Regions from separate parts of the Brevibacillus halotolerans genome, predicted to be linked through region 2. Evidence: predicted binding sites of a transcription regulator. Region 2 holds the regulator's gene; each other region holds the start of a gene.

Region 1 (7,068 bases), on a different contig from region 2:
ATAACCCACAAATTTTACTGGACCTACAGCGGCTGGATCAAATAGAAAAAAGCCTTCCACCAGTGCTACACGAGCTGTTTAATCATGTAATTGCCAATTTACGAGATGCCTTGCAGTATGCATTAGCAGGAGTTTTTCTTACTTCCACCTGGTTGCTTGTATTTGCTTTACTTCTTACGTTTTTTCTACGAGAAATACCGTTGCGTAGTGAAGGTGATACCCGGCAGGTAGCTACCAAAAAAGCTTCATGGGGGAGTAAAAAGAGATTGAATGAGCAGGAGTAGCAAAAGAAAAGAGCTTTGCATACGGCAAAGCTCTTTTTCTTTCGTTATACTGATGTGGCCAAGTGAATTTCATCCTCTGTTAAATAACATTGTGGATCGGATGCCCAGAAATCTCCATAGAATCCCTGTGCGCGAGGCCGGAAGTTTCCGTTACAGACGGAGAAGTATTGACAGGTCGCACAGCGCCCATGAATCTTGCTTTTCCGATCACGCAACCCAAGAAGAATAGGATGATCGCCCTGCCATATCTCTGCGAAGGACTGTTCCCGCAGATTTCCAAGTGCGATGTTTTGACTAAATTGATCAGGATGCACAATTCCGCGATGATCAATATTGCAGAAAGCGATACCAGAACGATTGCCACCATTGCGTTGCAGCTTTTCCCATATGCGTCCTGCTAGCTCAGGATCGGTTTCCATTACTTTTAGGTAGAGATAGATTGCATCTGCATGGTTGTCAACTGTTAAAATTTCGCGAGGTTGTCCTGATTTTTGGAAATAATGAATTTTTTCAATGATAAAGTCTAAAGCCTCACGTGTTTGCTGATGAGTAATATCATCCTCGACTCCTCCACGGCCTGCATAGACGAGATGATAGAAACAGACACGCGGAATATTCTCTCTTTCAATCAGGTCAAAAATATCTGGCAACGCTTCAATGTTGTGTTTGTTCATTGTAAAACGAAGGCCAACCTTTTGACCCACTGCCATACAGTTTCGAATTCCACGAATGGCTAAATCAAAGGCACCTTCTTTTTGACGGAAAAAATCATGCGTCTTTTGCATCCCATCCAAGCTTATGCCAACATAGCTAATCCCTAAGTCCTTTAAGCGCTTGGCCTTTTTTTCATCAATAAGCGTGCCATTGGTTGAGAATGTAATGCGAATACCCCGAGAAATAGCATGCTCGGCTAGCTCAAAAATATCTGGTCGAATGAGAGGTTCACCGCCCGAAAACAGGATAACGGGTACCTTCATATCCGCTAGCTGATTAATTACATCGTGGGCTTCCTCTGTGCTTAGCTCTCCTTCATATTTCTTATTTTCGGAGCTGGAGTAGCAATGTAAGCAATGAAGATTGCAAGTTTTTGTAATATTCCAAGCAACAACGGGTCCATGCCCATGATGGGTTCCTGTTTTTTGATTTCGAGAAGCCTCTGAATATCGCAATTTATCTCCGAAGGTCGTAGTTGTTTCTAGTAAACTGGAAAGTCCAATCATTATATCCTCCCCTAAGCCTTTGTACAAACTTTCACGGCCTAATTCTAGCAAATAGCTGGAAAAGATTTTGTGAGGAATATCACTTCTTGGAATAGCCAACTTGGTTACAATCAAAAAGAGCAAGGAGGGATTGGTATGCTGGAATACGAGAGCGATTTCGCTATGAAAAAGAAACATGAACACATTTTGCTTTCCTATTTATACAATGACCACAGCGAGCTGGATGGAAAACTAAAGCACATTCTGTCTCTGATTCGTTATGGCACAAAATGGAACGAAGCATTGCATGAAGATTTACATCGTTTCCTTCAATTCCTTCAAACAGATTTCCGTCGGCACATTATGGTGGAGGACGATATTTTATTTTTTACGTTGACGAGTCGACTGGCAACATTAGAGGAGCCATTACTGCTCATTAAATCAGAACATGACCGATTATTAGAGATCTCAGATCGAATTGGGACCGAATTGAATCAGTGTGTGCAGCTGGAACAAAAAACCTCGACGATGGTTTGTTTACTGAAGCAATTTGATGAGCTATTTGAAGAGCATACGATCAAGGAGGATCGGGTATTGTACCCGATGGCCAATAAACTGCTGACATTAGCTGAAAAGGATAGTCTGTATCAGACAATCTCCAAACATTATAAATAGATACCATCATGCCAATGGAGTGAACTAGATGAATTACGACCAGAATCCTTTTATCGTGATTTGGGAAGTGACGCGTGCGTGTGCATTGCGTTGTTTGCATTGTCGAGCCGTAGCGCAGCCCAATCGTCATCCCGACGAGCTGAGTACAGATGAAGGGAAGGAATTGTTAGATCAGATCAAAGAAATGGGTAATCCTCTTCTTGTTTTTACTGGCGGCGATCCATTAATGCGGGAAGATTTATATGAATTAATCGATTATGCAGTAAAAATTGGATTACGTGTCTCTATGTCACCTAGCGCTACGCCGCGTGTAACAGAAAAAGCGATCGTAAAAGCAAAAGAGGCTGGGCTATCACGCTGGGCTTTTAGCCTAGATGGTCCTACCGCAGAGGTGCATGATTATTTCCGCGGAACACCAGGCTCGTATGATATTACCGTAAAATCGTTGGCTATATTGAAAAAACATGGGTTACCTGTTCAATTAAATACAACGATTTCTGTTTATAATGCGCATTTACTAGAAGAAATGTCCCAGATGGTGGAAGAATGGGGCGCAGTTCTATGGAGTGTTTTCTTTTTAATTCCTACAGGAAGAGGGCAGGCAAGTGATGCGGTATCCCCAATGGAGCAGGAGCGCATTTATCGCTGGCTGATCGAGAAGAGTCAGACTGCTAGCTACAGCATCAAAACAACAGCGGCCCCTGCCTATCGGAGAGCACTATACTTTGCAACACAAAAGGGCCTGAATACCCAACCTGAGAAAGTGAAAAGAATGGATCATTTAGGACGTTCAGCTGGAGGCGTTACGGACGGCAAAGGCTTTGTGTTTATTTCTCATGTAGGGGATGTTCAGCCAAGCGGATTTTTACCAATTAATTGCGGAAATGTACGCCAAACACCTTTGGCTGATTTATATCGTAATCACGCAGTCTTTCAATCGTTACGCTACCCGGATGGCTATTCGGGTAAATGTGGCGTCTGTAACTTCAATCAGGTATGTGGCGGATCACGCGCCCGTGCTTATGCCATGACAAAGGATTATTTGGCAAGCGATCCTTCATGCATGTATATCCCGCCAAAATGGGAAGAAGGCTATGGACAAGATCATTGGGCCACTTTTAATACAACAAAATGACCATAAATAGAACATTGGAAAAGAAGCAAGAAATGTTAGGTTGACATGGCTTGCTTTTTTTGTATGTCATTTTTAATTTTATATATATTAATATATTTTTGTACAAAATGTGAAAAAGCAAAACCATGTGATTAAAATCACAAAGCACTATATAAGAGTTGGGTATGATTTGTGATGTAAAAAAGGTTGTATATATAAAAAAGTTCAATTTCGTTTAAAAAAATAGGTTGAGCGTTTGAACTTATTAGAGGAGGTAACCTATGTCAACAAAAGGAGTAATGAAATGGGAGCCTGAGAATCCAGAATTTTGGGAATCTACAGGCAAAAAAGTGGCCAACCGTAACCTTTGGATATCTATTCCAGCTCTTTTACTTGCTTTTAGTATTTGGTCCATTTGGTCGGTTGTTGCTGTGAATCTGAATAAAGTCGGGTTTCAATTTACAGCAGATGAACTATTTAGCTTAGCTGCTCTTCCAGGTCTCTCAGGTGCTACACTGCGTATTTTATATGCCTTTGTTGTTCCGATCTTTGGGGGGCGTAATTGGACCGTATTCAGTACAGCGACTTTGTTAATTCCAGCCATTTGGATTGGATTTGCTGTACAAGATCCGTCTACCTCCTATGAGACAATGGCATTGCTCGCCATTTTGTGCGGCTTTGGTGGTGGTAATTTCGCTTCTTCCATGGCAAATATTAGTTTCTTTTTTCCACAAGCGAAGAAGGGCTCTGCCTTGGGGTTAAACGCGGGACTTGGGAATCTTGGTGTAAGCGTAGCACAATTTCTAGTACCAATCGTAGTTGGAATTAGCGTATTTGGAAATATCGCTGGTGGACCACAAACGAGCGATACAACGCAACTATGGCTGCAAAATGCTGGATTTATTTGGGTAATCCCGATTTTACTGACTACAATTGCAGCTATGTTTGGAATGAATAATCTTCCGATGAAGCAATCGATTACAGATCAATTGGTTATTTTTAAACGCAAGCATATGTGGATTTGTTCGTTTCTCTACACGATGAGCTTCGGGTCCTTTATCGGCTTTGCAACAGCATTTCCATTGCTAACACAGCACCAATTTCCTGATGTGAATCCGTTGCAATATGCCTTTATTGGTCCTTTATTAGGAGCATTAGTTCGGCCGATTGGTGGTATGCTGGCAGATAAGCTTGGTGGGGCAAGGGTAACTCTCTACAATGTGATTCTGCTGATCGCTGCTACGGCTGGTGTTATCTACTTCATGAATGCTAAGGAATTCTGGGCATTTTTCGCCTGTTTCATCGTGATTTTCTTTACGACGGGGATATGCAATGGCTCCGTTACACGTATGATGCCTACGATCTTTCCTCCAAAGGAAGCGGCGCCAGTCATCGGCTTTACATCGGCTATTGCGGCTTACGGGCAATTCTTTATTCCAAAATCATTTAGTATGTCGATTAAGGCTACGGGTGCTCCAGATATCGCTTTATATGGGTTCTTGGTGTTTTATGCAGTAGCTTTGATCTTGCTGTGGTACTTCTATGCACGTAAAAATGCCGAGGTAAAGTGCTAGAGTATAACCCGGCTTGATTCAAACAAAAGAGTCTTGGTTGCCAGTGACCAAGACTCTCTTTTAAATCTGACATATTTCATTGGGACAATCATCACAGCAGATGGCATCTTTTAAAAAGGTAAGGTCCTTAATTAAAATATTTCCTTGGGAATTTTGCTCGATGACATCTTGTTTCTTTAAATCGGACAGCATGCGGTTTACGCTTTCTCTGGTTAGCCCAATAAATTGAGCCAAATCTCGATTAGTAAGAGCAAGCGTAATGTAAATCCCTTTTTCATGTGGCTCTCCGTAGCTGTTACTCAGCCGGATAAGCGTGGAGTATAGTGCTCCGATTTTGCCATTTAACAACAAATCACGGAATTTGGATTGGATACGGCGATTCATGATACCCATCCACCGCAAAAACTCAGCACAGAACATCCCATTTTTCAAGAGAAGGCGTTCTAAGGATTGGCGGGGGATAATGTTGACTTCACCCGCTTGCAACATGCTGGCGGTAGTGTTGTAGCTTAAGCTCTCTTCGAACAATCCGGGTACCCCTACTAGTTCGCCATCGCTGAAGACTTGCAGAGTTAATTCTTTTCCGTCCGTCGTCGTCTTTGTCAGTTTCAATTGTCCGGATTCAATCAGGTATAAATGATCAGCCTTGTCTCCATCCATAAAAAGCACGGAGCCAGCAGCAAATTTTTTAGAAATAGAAATCTCTTTTAGATGCTGGGTAAAGTCAGGGGAGACTTGTTGAATGAATGTAAATCCTTGATTGCCCACAACGAGACCTCCATGCAAATTGACGTTTTCTTGCGTTTTATTATAGCGATGAATAACTAGAAATGAAAGGCACTATTTCACAATGTTAAAAATTTGTGCAGGAATAAGTGATGCTCATCACAATGAGCAAGAATTGAATTAAGTACAATGACAATCGATCATCACCTAAAAAAGAAAAAATAGGGCAAAACAAACGAAAAATTACAGGGGGGTAGTAGATCATGGATCGTGCTTTTGCATCCAAATTTGCCAAGAGAGCCTTTTGCATAATCTTGGTGCTGTTTTTCTTATCATATGTAGGCTCAAGATCATTTACACATATGGATTTAGCCTTATACGGGTATATGGTTGGCACAATCGTGTTTATTGGCGGATTTTTATATCGATTTGGCGCGTGGGCAGAACGTCCACCTACTAAGCTTATCATTAAAAAGGGGATAAAATTACTTTTTCGTAAAAATAGCCCTAAAACAGCTACCGAACAACTGGTAACGTATCGCTTCATCTGGAATCGCCATTGGTATCGTTGGACGCAGCATATCCTGATAGGATGGGGCTGTATGCTTGCCGCTTTCGTAACCTTCCCGCTTGTTTTTGGCTGGATGTATTTTACGATGCCGATAAACGGAATGTACACGGTTGTATTTATGGGAATTGATTTAATGACGATTCAGGCAGATGGAATCTTAGCTTATTGTTTTTATAATGCTTTAAACATTAGCGCCTTTATGGTGATTGCTGGTGTTTCAATGGCCTTGTATCGACGGTATAAGGATATGCAAGCACGTGCAGAACAAAGCTTTGTTTATGATTTTTTACCGCTATATTTATTAATGGCTATCAGTATCACAGGTCTATTCTTAACCGCATCTAATGTCTTTTTGGCAGGCTTTGGTCATCCTGTATTAAAAATGATTCATCAGTTCTTTGTTATTATTACATTAATTTATCTGCCGTTTGGTAAGCTTGCGCATGTGCCATTCCGTCCAATGAGTGTGTTTGCACGCAATTATCGACTTCATTACAGTGAACAATCGATGAAAACCTGTAAGCTATGCGGTGCAGAATTCGTCTCCGTAGAGCAATCGAACGATGTTATCGAGGTGCTACAAAAAAATCAAATGGCATTTGAAATGCAGGAGGGCTTTCACTTAGCAGAGCTTTGCCTTCCATGTCGCCGCAAATATCGGATGTTCCGTTTTACAGGTAAACCAACACATCAAACTTTGAAGGAGGAGGGCAACCAGCATGCCAACGGATAAATTTCAAAAACAGATTCCCAACAAAATTCATCCAGGTGAAAGGCTTGTTGATACTCACTGTAGCTACTGCGGTATGCAATGTGGCATGAAATTGCGAGTGGACATTGCCTCTAACAAGATCATCGGGGTAGAACCTCGCTATGATTTTCCCGTTAATCTAGGCAAGCTGTGTCCTAAAGGAACAACAGCTTA
Region 2 (7,068 bases):
CTTTAAAACGCCACTAGATATAGCTGATACCTTGCGTACAACTTTACTGGAGCCAAAACGCAGTATTATTATGACCTCAGCGACACTGACAGTGAAGAATAGGTTTACTTACTTTATGGAGCGAATGGGTTTTGCTAATCTTCCAGAAGAACGGGTCGAAACACTCTCACTCCCATCGCCCTTTGACTATGCGCAGCAAGGACTCATCCTGATTCCCTCCGATTTCCCTTCTGTAAACAAGGAAGGAGAACAGCGGTTTGTTGAAGCCGTAATTGCTGGCTGCGTTGATGCTGTTCGAGCAAGTGAGGGGCGAACAATGATTTTATTTACCTCATATAGCATGCTTAGAACCGTTTATGAAGGAATGAAGAGCTTACTCGAGGGTGAAGAGTTTGAACTATTAGGCCATGGAGTAGATTCAAGTAATAGAAGCAAGTTGGTACGTCGGTTTCAAACCGGGACAAAAACAGTGCTTCTGGGTACGAATAGCTTCTGGGAGGGTGTAGATATACCTGGAAATGTACTGAGCTGTCTGATCATTGTTCGTCTCCCTTTTCAACCGCCCAACCAACCGCTTTTAGAAGGACGTTCGGAGCGGCTGAAGGCCGAGAAAAAGAATCCTTTTATGACGCTTTCCTTGCCCCATGCAGTTATTCGTTTTAAGCAGGGAGTGGGTCGATTAATACGTCAACAGACAGACAGCGGTGTTGTAATTGTATTTGATACACGCATCATTGAATCTAAATATGGTCGTACGTTTTTGCAATCTTTGCCGCCTTATCAGGTAGAGACTGGTCCCTGGACCACATTACGTGAGCGAATAGCTCCTTTTTTACAATAAAATCAGTCCCTTAGGAAAAACAAATCTAAAATGATTGTATGAATTTTACCCAAGCCATAAAGTAGGAGGGAAGCAGATCCATGACTACAAAACGACATAACCTATGTCTAGTTATTTGTATAGGCATGATGATCTTTGCATTATCCCAACCCGTTGAAGCAAGCCGCCCCATTGCGATAGCACATCAGCAACAGCATATTGAGGACCCCGATGCTGTTGAACAGGAGGAAGATTTTGTTGGGCTTACCACTACTTTTTTCTCTTTACCAGAAGGAGAATGTACGCTCATTCGCTTCCCTTCTGGTAAAACGATGCTAATTGATACAGGGAGCGAAAAAGATACGGAAAAATTGGTTTCCTTGCTACTTGAGCGCCATGTTACAAAAGTCGATTACCTGTTATTGACAAACGATTTACCTACTCATATTGGCGGCTATGATAAGCTTGCGGAGAAAATTCAATTTGATAAGATTTACATGCCAAAATTGACAGCCTTCGTAATTCACAGTAATATCCATATATCTAGGGAAAAGCAAGTTGTGTATGTAAAGGAAAAGGATCAATTACTGGATGGGAAAGATGTGGTGATCACATTTTTACATCCCAGCGAGAACCTGTTTTTATCACCACAGGATAATTCGCTTGTGTTTAGTCTGACCCAAGGAGAGCTCCAGTTTTTGTTCACCAGTGCCATCAATGAAAAAGCAGAGGAGCGTTTGTTTGCGAAATACCCTTCTTTACTGCCGGCTGAAATCTTAAAGGTTGCGGCACAAGGCAGCAATCAGGCTTCTATTCAATCCTTCTTAACTAAGGTTGATCCCCAGATTGCTGTTGTGCAGACCGGTATTGTGCGTGAGCAATGGAAAGACTCCATGCGTGAGGTGGTGGAGCGTTTGGAGGAATCATGGGCAGATACGTATGTGACTAGCCGGGATGGGTCAATTACCATTCTCTCTAACGGACAAGATTATAAGGTTTTAAAGGCAGTCAAGACCTCTACACGTGATAGACAACGAAGTTAGGAGTGCAATTTATGGGGAAAGTACCAAAAATTTCTGAAGCGGTCGTTCGCCGTCTGCCGATCTATTTGCGATATTTAACAAATCTACAGGAACTACAGGTAAAAACGGTGTCTTCCCAACAGATGGGCAAAACAATGGATATTAATCCAGCCCAAATTCGAAAGGACCTGTCTGCATTTGGTGACTTTGGCAAAAAAGGCATTGGCTATGACGTAGATTACTTGATTGAAAAGATTCGTCATATCTTGAAATTGGACCAAGTGATCCATGTAGCGTTGGTGGGGGCCGGTAATCTAGGTCAAGCGATTTCCAATTACAATGTGTATTTAAAAGATAACATGAAAATTGTTTCCATTTTTGATGCCGACCCGCAAAAAATAGGTAAGGATTTAGGGGGATTGGTCATTGAACCGATTGATAAAATGGAAGATATCATCAAGGAAAAACAAATTCGGATGGCGATAATTACAACGCCAGCCTCCGCCGCACAGGAAGTGGCAAATAAATTGATCGAAGCTGGAATAGAAGCGATCCTCAATTTTGCCCCAACAACCATTCGCACCGAAAAAGAAGTAAAAATTGATCATAACGATTTGACTTCCAGCTTGCAAAGCTTAGCGTATTATTTAAACTAAGTAATGACTAACAGATAAAGGGAGAGTGTCTACGTTGATGAAAATCATTACCAACGCAACCGTAATTACTGTTAATGAACAAAATGAGGTTATTTATAATGGAGCAGTTGGCTTTGATGGGGGAAAAATTACATATGTAGGTAAAACGCCAGAAGATTTATCAGCATATGACGAGATCATTGATGGAACGAATAAATATCTAATGCCAGGATTTATTAATACACATGGTCACGTAGGCATGTCTCTACTGCGCGGATTTGCGGATGACCTACCTTTAAAACAGTGGCTGGAAGATAAAATGTGGCCAATGGAAGGTCAATTTACAGCGGAGCATGTGAAATGGGGTACAGCTATTTCCATTATCGAGATGATTCGTACCGGTACAACTACCTTTGTAGATATGTATGATCATATGGATACAGTAGCACAGGAAGTGGAAGCATCCGGGATGCGCGGTGTATTATGCCGTGGGGTAATTGGTTTCTGCTCAGAAGAAGAACGCCAGCAGAAATTACAAGAAGCTGCATCTTTCGCATCACGTTGGAACGGAGCAGCCAACGGTCGTATCCATACCATGATGTCGCCGCATGCACCTTATACGTGCTCTCCTGAGTACATCCAGCAAATCCTTGAGAAGGCTATCGAGTTAAACGTACCATTACATATCCATATGTCTGAATCAAAAGCAGAAGTAGAACAAAACGTTCAGGATTACGGTGTACGCCCTGTTGCTCACTTAGAAAATCTAGGTGTATTTAATCACCCTACACTAGTTGCCCATGCAGTGCATTTAACGGATGAAGAAATTGATACATTGGCTAAATATAATGTTAAAGTAGCTCATAATCCAATTAGTAACTTAAAATTGGCAAGTGGTGTAGCAAGAGTGCCTGAGATGCTTGCGAAAGGTGTTTGTGTAAGCTTGGCAACTGACAGCTCAGCAAGTAACAACAACTTAAATCTATTTGAAGAGCTAAAATTAGCGGCTATCCTGCATAAGGGTGTTTCCTATGATCCAGAAGTGGTTCCGGCAGAAGAAGCGCTTCGTATGGCTACACGTTATGCGGCAGATGCTGTGTTCCAAAAAGACAGCTTAGGCTCCTTAGAAGTAGGGAAAAAAGCAGATATGATTATGCTAAATGCGGCTCAAGCACATTTCCAACCGGCAAATGATCCGATTTCCCATGTTGTTTATGCAGCAAATGGCTATGATGTAACAGATACAATTGTTGATGGTCATTTCTTAATGAAAGATAAAGAGTTAATCACAATGGATGAACAAAAAGCAATCGCTGAAGTGAATCGTGTGTTTGCGCTATTAAAGCAATAAGCTCATAAAAGTCGCCTCTCCATATGACAAAGGCTCCTGCCAAGTGGTTGATACGGCAGGAGACAGTGTAGTGTAGGTGTGTAGGCAGAGAAAAAATTTAATCCGTCCGTTGCATCTCTGTTTGCCATAAATCTGTAAGTGAGGAGTGACGAACAGAGAGCGTAGCGGTAGGTGGCAAGGTACGCAGCGGTGAGGACAGACCTACCCAGGATTCGTACAAATCGTGTTGTTCCCAACCCTGTTTTGGTAGGACAAGGCTCCTGTCGGTTTGATTCACACGCTCACCTCCTTGTGGTGTACTGATAGTATGGCTCCTTCTCATGACTCTATAATTAGTAAGTTTTCCACGTGGTTCTAAAACCTTCTTGTATCTCATAATTGTTAGGAGATACGCAAGGGAGGGGTTACCCATGTACGTGAAGCAACGGTATCTTTGGCTGTTGGTGCCAATATTAGCTTGCTTATTTGGTTTGGGTATATTATTGGGACAAGCAACAGACAAGCTATCTGTAGCACAAGACAGGACGAAGGAGCTACATGACAAAAGTAGATGGAATGCCGATCAAAATCAAAATAACACCAATCTAAAACAATTGATTGATCAGCTTTTTGTAGAGAAAGCAACTCCATTTGGAGTCAAGATACAGAATCAACCTTTTACAGGGAGCTATCGAGGCAATCACTTTCAACTAACAGGAGCATTACAGGGGAAAAAAGTGAAAATTGAACGTAACAATCGAGGTGCTTCGCTCGTCATAGATAATGAACTACGGGATTTGAACGTACTGCCCTATGCCTTGTTTACACCATCTGAGCATGCCTCAATTTTGAAGGATCAAATCTCACAGCTACAGCCTGTCGCACTCGTTTCAAGAGATGAAGCAGGTTTGCGAGGGTATAGCGTTAGCCTACAGCCAGAAAAAGTCAAAGACCTTTTACGAGAATGGTTGGGACCTTCTTTTCCTGTAGAAAATGAACTTGTACAATTACAGCAATCAACTACAATTAACTATCAATTGTGGTATGATGATGAAAGAAAACAGTTGAAGCGTATGGTCGTCTTGCTTCAGTTGAAGAACCAGAAGGGCGATAGATCAGATCAACTGATTTTTAATTTTTAGGGAAGTAGGAGAATCATTGTGTGGAAACGCATCTTGATCATTTCAGCATGTGCGCTTGTTGTGCTAGGCGCATCCCTGTATCAGCTACTTTCCAGCTTATTGTCTGAGCGTCACACGTTAGAAGCAGAGGCCAGAGCATTAGTAGCAGAAAAAACAAACATTGCTGAGATCGATACGATAGAAGAATATCGAGGACGGGAAGCCTATATTGTAGTTACAGGCAAAAACAAGGTAGGAACCCCAGTGGTGGCTTGGTTTAGCAAAGAACACGTCACATTTGACTTGCTGGAAAAAGCTTTTCCTCGCACAAAAGTTAAACAAGTAGCGGAAGCCTCTTATCCAGGAGCCCAGATCGAACGCATTGTACCTGGCTTAGAGGGTGATAAGAAGCTATGGGAAGTCACTTTAGTGGACAAGCAAAATCGTTACAACTACGTATATTATGATTTTTTGACTGGTCAAAAAATACGGGCATATACGTTAAATATTCCAAAATCATAAGACGACCCGTTCCTTCTGGAAAGGGTTTTCTTACTTTATCACCGTTTTTCTCTTCTTGAAATGGAATTGGTCGTAGTTCCAGCAAATACATAGCAAAAAGGTACCATAAAAATGCTATACTTGGTTTCGTAACTGATAATAAAGCCGTTCTGAACGGAACAAATAAAAGTTTTTATGAGCAAAGAAAGGGGAGTTATTGGTGAAATTACGTAAAGTACCTATGTTACTGTCACTGCTTGCCGCACTTACGCTCCTCTTTGGTGGCTGGTTTTTATACCAAAAGATGCAGATAGAAAGTCCATTACGAGAAAAGGCACAACAACTAACGTCGGCTACCTTGGTCGATTTTAAGATGAATAAAGAGCGTGTTGATATGAAGCTACAAGTCACAAATCCAGATAAATTTGTAGAAGAATACCCGGAGCTGTTAAAAACACTTCAAGCCTATGCACGCGGGAAGGCTTTTGATATAATGCTTACCAATCAAGCTGATTCACTCAAGCCGGTCTGGAATGAGGGGCTATTTGGACTAACAGAGGCCATCGAAGGCAAGGCTTATAGTCAAATTCCTGCCATTTTAGCTCAAATGAAAGATCGTTATAAGCTTGATGAAGCATATGGACGCATTGACGATGCAAATGTTTATATTTTTTTGAAACGAGGAACTGATGAATACTACCAAATTATTCCTCGTAAACAGTCAACAAGCGAGGTGGTAAACCTTGGGTAAAGAAATATTATTTGGTGTAGTACCAGCGGTTATTGTTTTCTTGCTGTTTTTGGGCATTAATATTGGACCATTTTTGCTGTTTGGGGCAATTTTAGCAGGTACATACTTGTTGTTTTCCAAACAAGGTGGCATGCAGATTGGTTCCGGTAAAAGCAAAAGTGGCAGTCAGGTTGTGAAGAAATCCAATATTACCTTTGCCGATATCGGAGGACAGCAACGTGCAAAAAAAGAAATCAAGGAAGCCCTAGATTTCTTATTGCATAAAGATGCGATCGCTCAATACGGAATTCGTCCCTTAAAGGGTGTACTGTTAACGGGGCCTCCTGGAACAGGTAAAACGTTGATGGCAAAGGCCGCCGCCAATTATACGAACTCTGCATTTGTTGCAGCATCGGGCTCACAATTTGTAGAGATGTACGTAGGGGTGGGAGCTCAGCGTATTCGTGAATTGTTTAAGGAAGTTCGTTCGTTAGCAGAGAAAAACAATCAAGATAGCGGGATTATTTTTATTGACGAAATTGACGTTATTGGTGGAAAACGCGATGGTCAGCAGCAAAGAGAATATGACCAAACCTTAAACCAACTGTTAACCGAAATGGATGGTATGACAACAAGTGAAAAACCGCGCATACTCATTATGGCGGCAACGAACCGAAAAGATATGCTTGATGCAGCATTATTGCGTCCAGGACGTTTTGATCGCCACATTCAGGTCGATTTGCCAGATAAACCAGCCCGCGAACAAATATTAACCATACACACAGAAAATAAACCACTTGCACTTGACATAAAATTGGAAAAAGTGGCGCAAGAAACATTTGGGTTCTCCGGTGCCCAATTAGAAAGTGTGTGCAATGAGGCTGCTATTTATGCAATGCGTGACAAATC
Region 3 (7,068 bases), on a different contig from region 2:
GAAGCTGTTTCATGATGAAGAGGAAGGAAATTTGTCTGCAACCATTGAAGCATACTATGCCTTGCTTTTTTCAGGGTACAGTCAGAAAACGGATGGGCACATGCAATTAGCAAAGAAGTTTATATTAACCAAAGGCGGAATTTCGGAGGCAAGTATGCTAACAAAACTCCTTCTTGCCTTGACAGGGCAGTATCCTTGGTCGGGATACTTTCAAATCCCGGTTGAAATCATCCTGCTGCCGCACTGGCTCCCCATTAATTTCTTCGATTTTGTTGGATATGCTAGAGTACACATCGCACCCATATTGGTCGTTGCAGACCGCAAGTTCGTAATGAAAACAAGAAGAACACCAGACATGTCCGATCTTCGAAAAAACGACCTTCCAACAGCATTGGGCAACCATCCCTATCTGACAAATCAACGATCCCATCAATACCGTGCGTTTCTTAACACAATCTTGGATGGTTTCAAGAATCTTCCTTACCTTCCGTCGCAAATCCATAATATGGCGCTACGTCAGGCTGAACGCTATATACTGGAAAGAATTGAACCGGATGGAACCTTGTACAGCTATTTCACTTCCACGTTTCTTATGATATTCGCTCTACTATCCCTTGGATATTCGGCCAATCATCCAGTGATCACCCGTGCGATTTCAGGGCTGAAAGCAATGACTTGCCTGACCAATGGACATTTACATATTCAGATTGCGACATCAACGGTCTGGAATACCGCTTTATTGGCTCATGCTATGCAAGGAACCGGGGTTTCTGCATCTGAGCCTACAGTTCAAAACACTGGCCGCTATTTACTCTCTCGCCAGCATCATAAATATGGTGATTGGATGATAAAAAATCCTTTTGTTTTACCAGGGGGATGGGGCTTTTCCGATATCAATACCATCAATCCCGACGTCGATGACACAACGGCTGCATTAAGAGCAATAAGCAAATTAAGAGAAACAGACCCGACCTTCCACCATTCATGGGATCGAGGTCTCAATTGGCTGTTATCAATGCAAAATGCCGATGGAGGCTGGCCGGCATTTGAGAAAAATACGGATAAAAGAATAGGAAATTGGCTTCCCTTCGATGCGGCAGACGCAGTTAGTACAGACCCTTCTACGGAAGATTTAACAGGTAGGACTTTGGAGTTTCTCGGCAACAATGCAGGATTTACCATCGGCCATCCCCAGATTCAAAAGGGGGTGAAGTGGCTTCTAAGCAATCAAGAAGCCAATGGCTCTTGGTACGGGCGATGGGGCATTTCTTACATTTACGGCACATGGGCCGCTATTACCGGCCTAATGGCTGTCGGAGTCTCTTCTGAACATCCTGCAATTCAGAAAGCTGTACAGTGGTTATTAAAAATCCAGAATGAAGACGGGGGGTGGGGAGAGTCATGTAAGAGCGATATTGTTAAAACATATGTTTCTTTAGGTGCCAGTACACCTTCTCAAACCGCATGGGGAGTGGATGCCCTCATTTCAGTGTTCCAAAAGCCAATTCCGGCGATTGAACGTGGAATTCAATTTTTAATTGATTCCGAAAAAAATCAGGACTGGACGCACTCCTATCCGACAGGAGGAGGATTACCCGGCGGTTTTTACTTTCACTACCACAGTTACCGGTACATTTGGCCTCTGCTTGCTTTAGGTAATTATAAAAAGAAATATTAAATATCTCTTTATGTTTTTTATTTCACACGGGTATATGGATAAGGTTTACACTCTGGATGAAAATGGACATTTTATGGTTTTGCTGAGGCTAATACCATATTTCGTATAGGGCAGGATTCTGTTGAGCATAAAATAAGTTTGAACGTTATTTCCGCATGTAAAGCGAAAGTATTCAGAAGACCATAGGAGGTAGGTAAAGTTCGAATTAACGTAATAATTATTATGTAAACTAAATTTAAATGAAGTAAAGATAATCTTTAAAAGTAGTCTGGTTACAAGCCCATAAGAAAGGCACCATAGCTACTAAATAGGGAATCCTCATTATTTTCTGGAGCAATAACGCCTTCAAAAATATAGAATATGATCATAAAAAAGCTCTCACAACTCGAACCACTATTTATTTTTAATTGCCTAAGAAGAGTCAATAGCCTGAACCGCTGAAGGAGGTTGAATCGCTATACAGGCTAGGATTCAACCTCCTTCGAAAACGGTCAAGGTAATTCATGACAATCCCAAGCTTAGGAGAGTATTCGTTTTTCGCCTTCAATTTCTTGAATAGGACTAATATTTTGTGTAAACTCAAGAGTACCCATATACTCACCATCTTCACTTCTTATAGCGAAATAGCGAATGTATACATATTTGTCCTGAAACTTAATCCAGAAATCCTCACAATCTTTATTACCAGCTTTAAAATCTTCTAAGAGTTTTTCAACGATATGAACGCTTTTCGGAGGATGGCAGTTTTGAACGGTTCTGCCTATTACTGCTTTCGTGCGAGCAAAAATCCGCTCTTTTCCATGGGAGAAGTAACGTACCACATCATCCTGATCAATGAATGTAATATCCACGGGCAAGTGATTCATGAGCAGCTCTAATTGCTTTAAAGAGAGAATGCCTGTTTCCAAACGAATAAAACCTTCAGATATAGACTGTTGTGCGATAGCTTGTCTTCCAGGCTTCCATACACCGGCAGGACTTGTCAAGCAAAAGCCAATCTCATCACTTTCATGAGCAATTTTAATCCATTCGTCTTCCGTAAGATTTTGTAATGCCATAGGAAATAAGATATTTTCCTCTTTAAAAATCATTTCATTGACTTCGCGGATAACAAAAGAAAGGCCATCTAAGACTGCTTTTTTGTCTCCAGTGTAGTTTGTTAATTTTTGTTTAACATTTTTAATGCTATTGCGAATACCATCATCGACGCCCCACATGACTTTTGTTGGCCCATAAATGCCATACTTCTCTAAGAAAGGGAAAAGTAAATTCTCTTTTCGGCTGTAATGTTTATCGATATCCAGCAATAGATTTAAATCTTCCATAAGCAAATAGACGTTTTCTTTCTTATCTTCTTTTTCAAAATGCTCATAATGCTGCTTCAGTTTGAAGTTCACAAGATGATTTATTTCTTTATTCTCAAGCTTAAAGGTATGAATCGGATGGCCAGGTTGGTCTTCTGGTTTGTCTGATCTATGGATTTCCTCAATGGAACCTTTAAAAATGGCAGCATGAACCGAGCATAAGCGCTGTACCTCTTCAACTGGAATTCCTTCTTCCTCCATGAGAGCTTGTTCTAATTGAGAAATTTCTGCAACCGTAATATTCCCAACAGCTTCTTCAAATTGAGCCTTCACATCTTCTACACTTTTCCCTTGATGAAGATTTTTGATGATTTTTTTTAAAATAGCTTGTCTTTCAATTGAATTCATGCTTTTTTGTTCACGATTATTAATTATTTCACTCATAGGAATTCTCCTTTACTATTTGCTTGTGCTTATCATTTGATAAAAAACCAACGCGATCTATTTACCTAAAACCATCAATTTGCCAGTTTGCTCACTTTTAGCAATGAGTGATAGTGATTCTCAATGAAAGTGTAGCATAGAGAGAATGAAAAGTTTGTGAGTGAAATCACAAACTTTTTGAAGGCTTTACTAGAATTTGTGTAAGGAAGCTGATGGGGGATAGCACTTAGGCTATGAAAAGGTGCAGCTAATCAACTTGAATGATGAACTTCTTATTTTGAAAGATTAGGCGGGAGAGGTTTGCATTATGCGATTTCTTCCTGCAATCTTTCTGGAGTCAGAATAAAGAATCCGTTTTCATCAATATCAATCAGCTTTTTCCTTTTTAACCGATTAATTGTGCGGTTAATTGTTTCCCGAGAAGTGCCAATCATACTCGCGAGTTCACGATTCGTAAATTGAGTCGTTATTTTGTATTTATCCTGAATCTGGATGCCATTTGATTTACATAAGCGAAGCAATAGCATAATAATTTGTTCATAGGTATCATGAAGAATTTTTTCCTCTAATCTATTCTGGAGATCCACAATCTTTTCTTCTAGAGTTTTAAACAATGTAATACATAATCGAGGATACTGAAGTAAAACATTCTCAAAATCAACGATTGGTATAACGACTAATTCTGCAAGCTCTAGTATCTCGGCATTTGCTGGGAAAGTACCTTTTTTGAAGAATCCCGCATGCGGAAACATTTCTCCAGCTTGGAGTACAGAAACAATCTGTTCTCTTCCGGTTTTATCTGTTTTTTGAATTTTCACCTTACCCGAATGGATAAAAAATATACGATCAAGTGAATCACCCTGTAAAAATACAAAAGACCTTGCTTTATACGTTCGAACCTGAGAAATATCCACTATAGTTTGAAGCTCTTCATCCAAAAGTTCGTTAAAAAGGGGGATATTTCGCACATGCTTCTGAAATAAATCTTCTTTCATATAGACAACTCCTTACCCAATCTAGGCATATTCTTTCTATATAATATCAATGGCTACATGTAGCAAAAGACTGGTCTAGAAGGAAGGTTAGAGGGTTTTGCCATTGTATTTGCAAATTGGGACATTACATGCTTCATGAAATCTTATACTCAACCCATAAAATATAGAAGAAATGGGATATGAGCGACTTTTTACTCATGTCCCATTTCTTAGGAAGAGGCTTAGGTTCGTGCTATTGCACGTGGGAACAACACATTATTTTCTAGATGGATATGCTGGAATAAATCGGCTTCAAGTGCCTCAAGGCGTTGGTAGACCAGACGATAAGTACCGCAAGCTCCTTCTGGTGGGGTAAAGTCATTTGTAATGGTCCGAAGCTCTTTGATAATATTGCCGGCGTGGCTATGCTCATTCTCCAATTCTTCCACTACCTTGCAGAGTTTTGTATAATTTTCATCTGTTGCTTGCTGCTCAAATGCTAAAATCAATGGGAAATCCTCAGTCTCCTCTTTTATTAAATGCTGTTCCAATTCTGTTTTTAACTCATGAAATAACGTATGAATTCGAGCTAAATGTGGTTGTTGCGATCCATGAACGCGTAGCACTTTTGTTACATAAGGGCTTAGCTGTGGCAATTCTTCATTTAAGTAACGATGATGTTTATTCACAATATAGTCAATTAATTCGCTATAAGAGGCAGTTGTCCAATCAATTACAGATTCATGTAAAAGCTTTGTATCATGATACAGTGTGTTTAATTTTGTTATCACCTCATCAGCCAATAAATTTCTTTCTTGAATAGCGTCAATAAGGGGTCTATTACCACCGCAGCAAAAATCTATTTTATATAATTTGAAAAGGTCGCTTGCCTTTGGGAATTTTGTTACAATCTCACCAATAATAGAAGACTCGGTAAATGTATGTTCCATATGAATGCCTCCATAAAGTTTAAAATTTTGTATCTGGATTAAGAATATGAATAATTTTAAATTTATGTCGTGATTTCAATCACTTAAAATGTGTTAATTTTGTCATCACTTGTTTTAAACATCCATTCATTTTATAAAGGGAAGATAAAGTACGTATTAAAAAGTAGGTAGTAGGTGAACGTATTTTAGCTGGAGAGCTTTTAGAAAACCAGGGGGTATTTTGGGGTGATGCTTTGCTTGTAGGCGAAGGGCAGAAGTAAGGGATTTCTTACATTACACAAAAGAGACTAAATGGCTGTGTCCCGATCTGTTAACTAACATAAAAACACCTCTTAAAGTTGGCAGTCCATCACACAGGAAAGACAAGCAACTACGGTAAGAGGTGTTTTTCCGGCTATTAAACGTAACTTTTAATGGGTGATGGGAGTACCATCAGGAATGGTATTTTGCAAGGAATCGGGAAGCGTAATTATTTTATTCCAATCAAAGCTGTATTTGTTAAATGCCGCCTCGCTAACAAAGCCGCGTTTCACAGTTCTTCCGTTCTCATGATCTATTAAATATACCGTTGGGTTGTTTTGATATTTGATCAATTGTGTATTTTCGTTAATAACGGGTCCATCAGGGATGCCATCAAGTGATAAGAATGATTGAATGCCATCCCATGAACGGAATAATCTGAAGTACACGGCCTCGCTAACAATTCCTCTTTTCTTTCCATCCATAATAAGAAATACGGTAGGTTCATCGACTACCTTAACACGTAAACCGTTGAATCGATTTGGATCGGAAACCGTTGCATCCAATGATTTTACATTTGTAATCGATTTGGAGTCAACTCCTGTTGCTTTTGTTGCAGCATAAGCTGGAGAAAAATACATGCTGGCTAAAAGTGTGCTGACCATCAGAGCGGCAAGACTTTTTTTCATTTGAACCCTCTCCTTGAATGAAATGTAGAAACATATATTCATTTCTATAAATTGGTATTTAATCCTTTTATTTCTTTAAAATTTATATGTAATAAAAATATTCAGATTCGATTGACATTTCAAGGCGGAATTAGGATAATTTAGTAAAGTATTGGTTAAATAATAAATATATACCATAAAAATTTATCTTTTATGACTACAGGAGGAATGCCTAAAAATCTTTTCGCCATGTGTTACTTACTAAATAGTTATCTATAGTTCGTTGTATAAAGGATAAGTTTTTATACAATGCTTCTTTTTTTTGTGGAGGTAAGGTTTTGTGTCGTGTCGTTAAAATTTTACATATGGGAGGGCAGCATTTATGCACGTAGAAGCAGTTCCGTCCTATCCATTGACCAATGCCCAAAAGCGAATTTGGTTTGTGGAAAATATCTATCCAAATGTAGGAGCAACGAATCTAGCTACTTCGTTTGCTTTTTCTTCAAGCCTACAACATGATTTTTTGATTAAAGCAATTCATCATTTTATTAGTGAAAATGACTCAATTCGCCTCACAACGATCTTCAGCCAATCCGATACAAATAAGTTTCCCATGCAAATGATTTCCGAAGACACCCATCCAAGTATACCCATAATTGATTTTCGTTTTCATGAACAGAGAGAGCAGGCAATTCAAGAATGGCTTAGTCAAACCACGAAACAGCCTTTTTCCTTCTCGCAAGGGCCATTGTATTACTTTGCCATACTACAAAAAACAGATACCGAGACAATTCTCTATATGAAATTCAG

What was found. Region 2 encodes Rex, which represses fermentation and respiration genes when NADH is low (regulators of the CRP and FNR family bind a similar motif). Its sites were predicted from a motif close to TTGTGAAATATTTCACAA; they were not measured.
Region 1: the regulator Rex is predicted to act here: its motif matches at 3,419-3,436, upstream of O0550_RS05635 (NarK family nitrate/nitrite MFS transporter).
Region 3: the regulator Rex is predicted to act here: its motif matches at 3,581-3,598, upstream of O0550_RS11135 (DUF438 domain-containing protein).

The regions. Positions count from the first base shown of each region.
Region 1 is NZ_JAPTNK010000003.1:149,007-156,074, reverse strand. Features, by position in the region: gene O0550_RS05655 (MDR family MFS transporter) at 1-284, shown strand, start outside; gene O0550_RS05650 (radical SAM protein) at 329-1,504, opposite strand; gene O0550_RS05645 (hemerythrin domain-containing protein) at 1,640-2,158, shown strand; gene O0550_RS05640 (TIGR04053 family radical SAM/SPASM domain-containing protein) at 2,187-3,293, shown strand; gene O0550_RS05635 (NarK family nitrate/nitrite MFS transporter) at 3,554-4,846, shown strand; gene O0550_RS05630 (Crp/Fnr family transcriptional regulator) at 4,907-5,614, opposite strand; gene O0550_RS05625 (hypothetical protein) at 5,836-6,876, shown strand; gene O0550_RS05620 (molybdopterin oxidoreductase family protein) at 6,863-7,068, shown strand, end outside.
Region 2 is NZ_JAPTNK010000011.1:141,767-148,834, forward strand. Features, by position in the region: gene dinG (ATP-dependent DNA helicase DinG) at 1-841, shown strand, start outside; gene O0550_RS15215 (ComEC/Rec2 family competence protein) at 922-1,863, shown strand; gene O0550_RS15220 (redox-sensing transcriptional repressor Rex) at 1,875-2,498, shown strand; gene O0550_RS15225 (amidohydrolase) at 2,536-3,828, shown strand; gene O0550_RS15230 (hypothetical protein) at 3,926-4,105, opposite strand; gene O0550_RS15235 (hypothetical protein) at 4,239-4,949, shown strand; gene O0550_RS15240 (cell wall elongation regulator TseB-like domain-containing protein) at 4,968-5,450, shown strand; gene O0550_RS15245 (hypothetical protein) at 5,650-6,180, shown strand; gene O0550_RS15250 (AAA family ATPase) at 6,173-7,068, shown strand, end outside.
Region 3 is NZ_JAPTNK010000007.1:8,780-15,847, forward strand. Features, by position in the region: gene shc (squalene--hopene cyclase) at 1-1,678, shown strand, start outside; gene O0550_RS11135 (DUF438 domain-containing protein) at 2,197-3,426, opposite strand; gene O0550_RS11140 (Crp/Fnr family transcriptional regulator) at 3,732-4,421, opposite strand; gene ric (iron-sulfur cluster repair di-iron protein) at 4,643-5,350, opposite strand; gene O0550_RS11150 (hypothetical protein) at 5,761-6,279, opposite strand; partial or broken gene O0550_RS24660 (condensation domain-containing protein) at 6,641-7,068, shown strand, end outside.